One region of the Caballeronia sp. DA-9 genome, then DNA from elsewhere that is predicted to be linked to it. Evidence: predicted binding sites of a transcription regulator. Region 1 holds the regulator's gene; the other holds the start of a gene.

Region 1 (3,413 bases):
GATGCTCACCGAGGGGACCACGATCTCGAACTTGTCCGGACCGAACTCCTTCAACGACAGAAACGCCTCGTTTTCCCACGCAATCAGCACGTCGCCCTGACCACGCTGCACGAAGCTCGTGGTCGCGCCACGCGCGCCTGAATCCAGCACGCCGGCGTTTTTATACAGCTTCGTCACGAAGTCCTTGGCCGTCGTTGCATTTCCGCCCGGCAGATGTTCCGCATACGCCCACGCCGCGAGGTAGTTCCAGCGTGCGCCGCCGGACGTCTTGGGGTTCGGCGTCACAATCGATACACCCGGCTTGACCAGATCCGGCCAGTCCTTGATCTGCTTCGGGTTGCCCTTGCGCACGAGGAAGACGATCGTCGACGTGTACGGCGACGCATTGTCCGGGAGGCGTTTTTGCCAGTCCTGCGCCACGATGCCCTTCGCCGACAACGCATCGATGTCGTAAGCAAGCGCCAGCGTCACCACATCGGCTTGCAAGCCATCCAGAACGGCGCGCGCCTGACCGCCCGAGCCGCCGTGCGACTGCTTGAACGTGACGGTTTCGCCAGTCTCGGCTTTCCATTTCTTGCCGAAAGCCTGATTGAAGTCCTGATACAGCTCACGCGTCGGGTCGTACGACACGTTGAGAAACGAGGTATCGGCGTGCGCCTGCGCGATCATCCCTACCCCCGACGCGGCCCCGATAACCGCTGTCGCCAGCAGTTTCCTTGCACGCGCGCCCCATCCCGAATTCCGACTCAGCATTCCCCGTTCTCCGTCTTATGGTGTTTGATGGGCTGAGTCTATCGACGGGCTTTCATTATTAAAAATAATTGTTCCTCATTCTTTTAGATCGAAAAGTGCTAATGAAGGCTGGAAGCGGCGTTGCGACCAATAAATGGCTGTTGAAGCGCCGCATTTTGGGCTGTCGTGTGGTGCAAACGACGTCGAACTTAAAGTAAAGCTTGAAAAGCGGCGAATACTGTATAAAACTACAGGCATCTGTTCATCCATACAGTGGATCGCGGACCAGACAAGGGGCTAAAGCACGTGACCAAAATGAGCAAACTGACTGCGCGGCAGCAAGAGGTGTTTGAACTGATCCAGCGCGCTATCGAGCGGACGGGATTTCCGCCCACGCGCGCCGAGATTGCCGCGGAACTTGGCTTCAGTTCGGCCAATTCCGCCGAGGAACATCTTCGTGCACTGGCTCGTAAAGGAGTGATCGAGCTGGCCGCCGGATCGTCACGCGGTATCCGCTTGCTGAACCAGGCAGGTCCCGACGACGGACCGCATCAATTCACGTTGCCGCATGCCAGTATCATGCAATTGTCATTGCCGCTGGTCGGGCGCGTGGCTGCGGGCAGCCCGATCCTTGCGCAGGAACATATCTCGCAGCATTTCGCCTGTGATCCGGCCTTGTTCTCCAGCAAGCCCGACTATCTGCTGAAGGTTCGCGGACTTTCCATGCGAGACGCAGGCATCTTCGACGGCGACCTTCTCGCGGTGCAAAAGAAGAACGAAGCCAAGGATGGCCAGATCGTTGTCGCGCGCCTTGGCGACGACGTAACGGTGAAACGCTGGAAGCGCCGTCCTGACGGGGTTGAACTGATCGCCGAAAATCCTGACTACGAAAATATCTTCGTGGCTTCGGGCAGCGACGAATTCGCACTTGAAGGTATTGCTGTAGGACTGATTCGATCCGGCGAACTCTGACGCGCGCCGGATGCTGTTGAATTAACGACGGCGTTTGGTTTTGTTCGGTTCTTTCGTTCAAGACGCTGTTTTCTGAATCTGCGTGGCGGCAACGGGTGCTCCTGCTTCCGGCCGCGCCACAGTCGAATTTCCGGTTTTGTAAAGCGTGACGGACATCGCATTCGCGATTGACCGGCGCGCACCCTATTGTTCACGGAGAAACATCATGGAACGATTTGCCCGTCTGTTTTCTGTCGCGTTTTTATCGGCTGCGTCAGCTTCTTTTGCGCCCGCAGCGCGCTCACCACTTTCGTTCAGGCAATTCCGGGAGTTCGGCCGCTTTCGGCATTTGCGCGCGCTGATTTCCTGCAAGACGCGCAAGGACACCCATACGCCAGACCTCTTCGACGAACCGCCCGTCCTGCCGTCGCGGCAGCCAGCGTTCGCGCGTGTGTCGCTGAATGCTTCCGTGCATGCGCAGGCTGAGCGGCGTGCACCGGTACGCGTTTATCGCGGTGAATCGCGCGTCATCATGGTTGGAAATATTGAAGCGGTGTCGCGCATGATCGACCGCTGCGTCGACGAAGAACGTGCGGGTGTCGAAGGTGGCTTGCTTGCATGAACCTTCGGGTCGTTTTTTTGCCAATGAGTTTGAGGGATCGATTTCGTGGCGGCGCGGTCAACTAACAGTGGTTGGACTTCTCGCGCCCGGAAATTCGCGGTTCGCTCATCCAGTTATTCAGCTCATTTGCACGAAGGCGCCCTGACGTATGTCTCGTACGAGCAAGTCGGTTTTAACTGCATTGATTGTGGTTGCGGTCATCGCGGCGCTCGGGATGTTCTACGCGTCCCCGTATATCGCGCTCGACAGGATCAAACGCGCCGCCGACGCTCGCGACGCCGCGACGGTGAATGCATACGTGGACTTCCCGCTGTTGCGTGAGAGCCTGAAGGACCAGGTCGGTCAACTGATTACGCGAAAGATCGATGTGCAAAAAAGCGGCAATCCGCTGGCGCTACTTGGTGCAATGATCGGCGCGGCGTTGATTGGCCCGCTCGTGGATTCGTATGCAACGCCGGATGGCGTAGCGGCGATTTTAAATGGCATGCCGCCGCGAGGCGAGCCCGGCGAGAAACCACCGGCTCCGTCTTCGAGCGATCCCACGGCTGCTGGAACACCGCCAGCCTCGCCACAACCGCCGCCCGTGACGAGCACGCCTGCCCAACCCGCGCCCAAACAGCCGCCTCGGACTACTGCTGGCTACAGGAGTTTCGATACCTTCGCGGTCAACTACCAGCATGGCGCCGGAGACGCGCGCTACTCGGCCATTCTCAAACGATACGGCCTGTTCTCGTGGAAACTGGTGGGTATCGAGTTGAACGGGTGAACCGGGCAGGTTCGTCGTCAAGCATTCACTTCCGCCTTCGCAGGCACTGCGGCATGCGCCGCGTCCTCCTGCTCGGCCGTTGATCCGACCGGCGACACGGCCACCAAAATGCTGCACGACACACGGTCCATCAGCGGTGTGTTACCCGCGCCCATCCACCACCGTGCAAGGCCCGTGCGGCAACGGTGTCCGACCACCACCAGATCCACCTGCAGGCTTTGCGCCAATCCGGCGATTTCATCGATAGGATGACCGAACGCAAAATGACCCTGCGCGCTCACGCCGCGCTCCGTCAGCCACTCCACGCCTTCGCGCAAGATATCCCGTGCGGCGTCTTCGAAG
Region 2 (3,413 bases), on a different replicon from region 1:
TGATCAAGCATGTCAGTGGTTAGAATATCGCCAAGACGTGCAAGTCAAGTCCGCTGGAGTTCTGATGAGCATTCAACTAAGCAACCGGTGCAGGACATCTCTCTACCGAGTCATTTTCGGAAAACCGAAGAGTAGCGATGAAAGCGTTGTCTTTTTGATGGCCGGAGGCAGGGAAGCGGCGAACCGACGTGCGATAAGAACGCTCGCGGTGCTGTTCGACATGCCAGAAGCGGACGTCTATCTATACAACCTCGCATCGTTTGCCGATTTGGTCGGCTCGGGTGTGAGCGACGACGAAGACGTGCGAGTTTTCGAAACCGGCTGGAAAGGGGCGGAAGTGAGCGCATGGGTCGAACATCCTCTGTTTCTCACAGACGACACATCGCTTCTCTGGAAGTGGACCGAGCTATGCGCTGATATCGCTAAAACGAAGGCGCTGGACGCTATCAAGCGAGCGAACCGGTGATCGCCCGAAACCAACCCATGTCGCACGGCGCGAAGGTTTTAGCTTGTTCGTCCTGGTGAGAAACGCCAACGCCTGCGCACCTCGTTATAGACGACGGATCAAAGCTTATAGTCCAAGCGGTTGCTGATTGAGCGCCAAGCTGAGTGATTCGTTTTGTGCAGGCGATAACGTGTTGGCCAAGACGGTTTCTTCGCGGTTATAGATCATTGCACCGTAAATGTCGGCAAGCACGCGTGCGCGTGGGCAGAGTGCTGCATCCTCACCCGACGCTTGATGCTCACGCCAGTAGTTGATCGCATCTTCAATCTGTCCAATGGTGTAGGTATTCATGGCGATTACTTATAAAAGGACGTTCGATATTAGGTTAGGGAGCCGAAACGTCGGCTGGCGTAACGATGGGGGACGTGCCCGCCTCCCTGACCAAAAATTCCCGCGATCTTCGTCCAAACGGGCTGACCAACGAGGGCGCCGGATCCACTGGCAGGACGAAACTTCCGTTGCCGATAGGCCCCTTGCGTTTGATCACTTCGACCGCGACGCCGTTTTCGGCTGGCCGTAGCGCGAGCCGTAGCGATGCCGGAGAGCTATCTTGTGCACTCGCGAGCGGCCTCATCAGCACAAACAACGTTTCATTTGACTGCGCCGCAAGAATTAAGCGACGTAGTGACTCACCTCGGATGTGTTGTTGCCAGAAAAGCACCGCACCAAAGCTGCCGGCCTTCAGAATTTGTTCAGCGGACCACAGGGCGTCCGCTGTTTTCTTCGGCGTGATCCACACAAGCTTCGATGAATCAATTCCCATATACATAAACGCTTGTATATTCGGCACCTGAGGAGGCTGGATCAGTGCAATCGGTTTACCTGCCAACGACGCCAACGCGGGTCGTAAGATGCGCATTTCGCCAATACCCGACTGAGCGGTCAGGACCTCAACTAACGTACTGACGGGCCAGCCGCCGCCTGGGAGTTCTGCCGACAGCGCCTCGTAGCCGGTGTCGATGACCCTCCCCGCAGGGCGAGCGAGTTGGGATCCTCTCCACAAGGATGGGTGGATCTTTTCGAAATCCGGAAGCGCCGACATAGTCATACCTGTGTTTTTATACAGTATAGTACGTCCGTCGAAACATGGTGCGGGGCGTCCGGTGAAACATCAGCTTTCCGTTATCGAATTCGGCACAGCCAGCGCCAAGCTGCTCGCAGACGTTGGCACATCGCGCGCGTATCACTGCAGCTTTAAAATCTTTAAAAGATGGCGCCACGTATTCCATGCTCACCCACTTCGGGTTTCTCAGAATTAGAGCGTTGGCGGCTCTTTCTTAATCGTAAAGTCTGCCCGTATCGATATGGCGAAGTTGAAGCCAACGGGATAAGAGAGATAGGTCGATCACGGTCGCCTGATTGGCGTAGACCAAATTGATATTGTCACCGTTGCGGCAATAAAATTGTCAACTCGCAAACAAACCGCGGCCTCGTCCCTTGTCCCTCGGCTGTCGCTTTGTATAGGGCAAGGTCAGCCTTTTTGGAGGTCATCGGGTTTCTTTGCATCCGACGGCGCGAGGCGCAGCCCGAGACTTACTCCGATACTCAAAAATGGTTATGGGTGAGGGTGTGTGGCAAAATTTGTTTGCCCACCAAGGAAATCTATGTCCGACGTCGTATCGAACCTTGCATCACAGCCTGACAGCGCCTGCGCTTCCGAGCCTATCCATATCCCAGGGGGTATTCAGCCCCACGGTGTTCTTTTCGCGATCGATGAGGGTGATCGCGTTTTGCAGGTGAGCGAGAGCGTTGAAGCGATACTGGGGATTTGCGCCGAGGCTGCACTTGATCGCCCCCTCAGCGAAATAGTGGGGGCTTCCGCTGCCTCGATGGTCCGCGTGGCAGTCCACGAGCGATCGATTGACGGCGCTCCGCTTTATGTCGGGGCAATTGACAGGTTGGGCGACAATGTCCTTTCGGGCGGTCCATTTGCGATGGTTGTTCACCGTCACAACGGCGCTACTATTGTGGAACTCGAACCCGCGCGCGGCACGGTCGATGTATTTGCCTCGATGTATCCGTTGGTGCGCAACTTCGTGAACGACTTGCAGCAACAGCGCTCAGTCGATCAGTTGTGCAAGCTTGCGGCCAATGAGATTCAACGCATCACGGGCTTTGGTCGAACACTCGTGTATCGCTTTGACGAACAGGGACATGGGCACGTACTCGCTGAAGCTTTGGAGCCCGGATATACGTCTTATCTCGGGCAGCGTTTTCCCGCATCGGATATCCCGTCCCAGGCGCGCGAGCTGTACCGGCTTAATCGAATCCGGCTGATCGCGGATGCGAACTATACGCCCGCGCGCCTCGTGCCGGCCGCACACCCGGTAAGCGGCAGACCGACCGATCTGACTTACGCGTCGCTGCGCAGCGTCTCGCCCGTTCACGTGCAATACATGAAGAACATGGGCACGCTTGCTTCGATGTCCATGTCGATCGTAGTGGGTGACCGTTTATGGGGGCTTATCTCGTGCCACCATGCCACGCCACGGCTGCCCCACTTTGAAGTGCGCACCGCCTGTGAGCATATCGCGCAGATTTTGTCGTTGCAGGTGGAGGCGCGAGAAACGCAGGCGGAGTCTCTATATCGACTGGAACTTCGCCAAACCTTAACCCGCTTGCTCGCGACCATGGCCGACCGGGACAGCTTTATTGAGGGGCTGGTGCAGGACTCCGGCGACCTGCTAGGCTTCACCGCGTCGTCGGGCGCGGCGATCGTATTCGAAGGGCAGATGCGCCTGGTCGGTTCGACCCCAACGCAGGAACAGGTCGAGGCTCTCGTTAGCTGGCTTGATGCGCGCACGGCCGATGTCTATTCTACCGATTATGTGGCAGGCGACTGTGATGCGTTTGAAGGTACGGCTGAGTATGCAGGATTTCTGGCCGTTTCGATCTCCAAGGTATTTCG

What was found. The regulator LexA, encoded in region 1, represses DNA repair genes until DNA is damaged. The targets are predictions, from matches to a motif close to ACTGTATNNNNATACAGT.
Region 2: a site for LexA is predicted at 1,555-1,572, ahead of imuA (translesion DNA synthesis-associated protein ImuA). Genes of this name have one in related genera too.

Annotation. Positions count from the first base shown of each region.
Region 1 covers NZ_CP195133.1:1,660,005-1,663,417, reverse strand. The annotation lists gene ACRWA7_RS23920 (sulfate ABC transporter substrate-binding protein) at 1-753, opposite strand, end outside; gene lexA (transcriptional repressor LexA) at 1,048-1,704, shown strand; gene ACRWA7_RS23910 (hypothetical protein) at 1,910-2,305, shown strand; gene ACRWA7_RS23905 (DUF2939 domain-containing protein) at 2,454-3,071, shown strand; gene ACRWA7_RS23900 (universal stress protein) at 3,089-3,413, opposite strand, start outside.
Region 2 covers NZ_CP195131.1:1,348,356-1,351,768, reverse strand. The annotation lists gene ACRWA7_RS06045 (hypothetical protein) at 1-466, shown strand, start outside; gene ACRWA7_RS06040 (DUF3717 domain-containing protein) at 572-796, opposite strand; gene imuA (translesion DNA synthesis-associated protein ImuA) at 831-1,547, opposite strand; gene ACRWA7_RS06030 (ATP-binding protein) at 2,110-3,413, shown strand, end outside.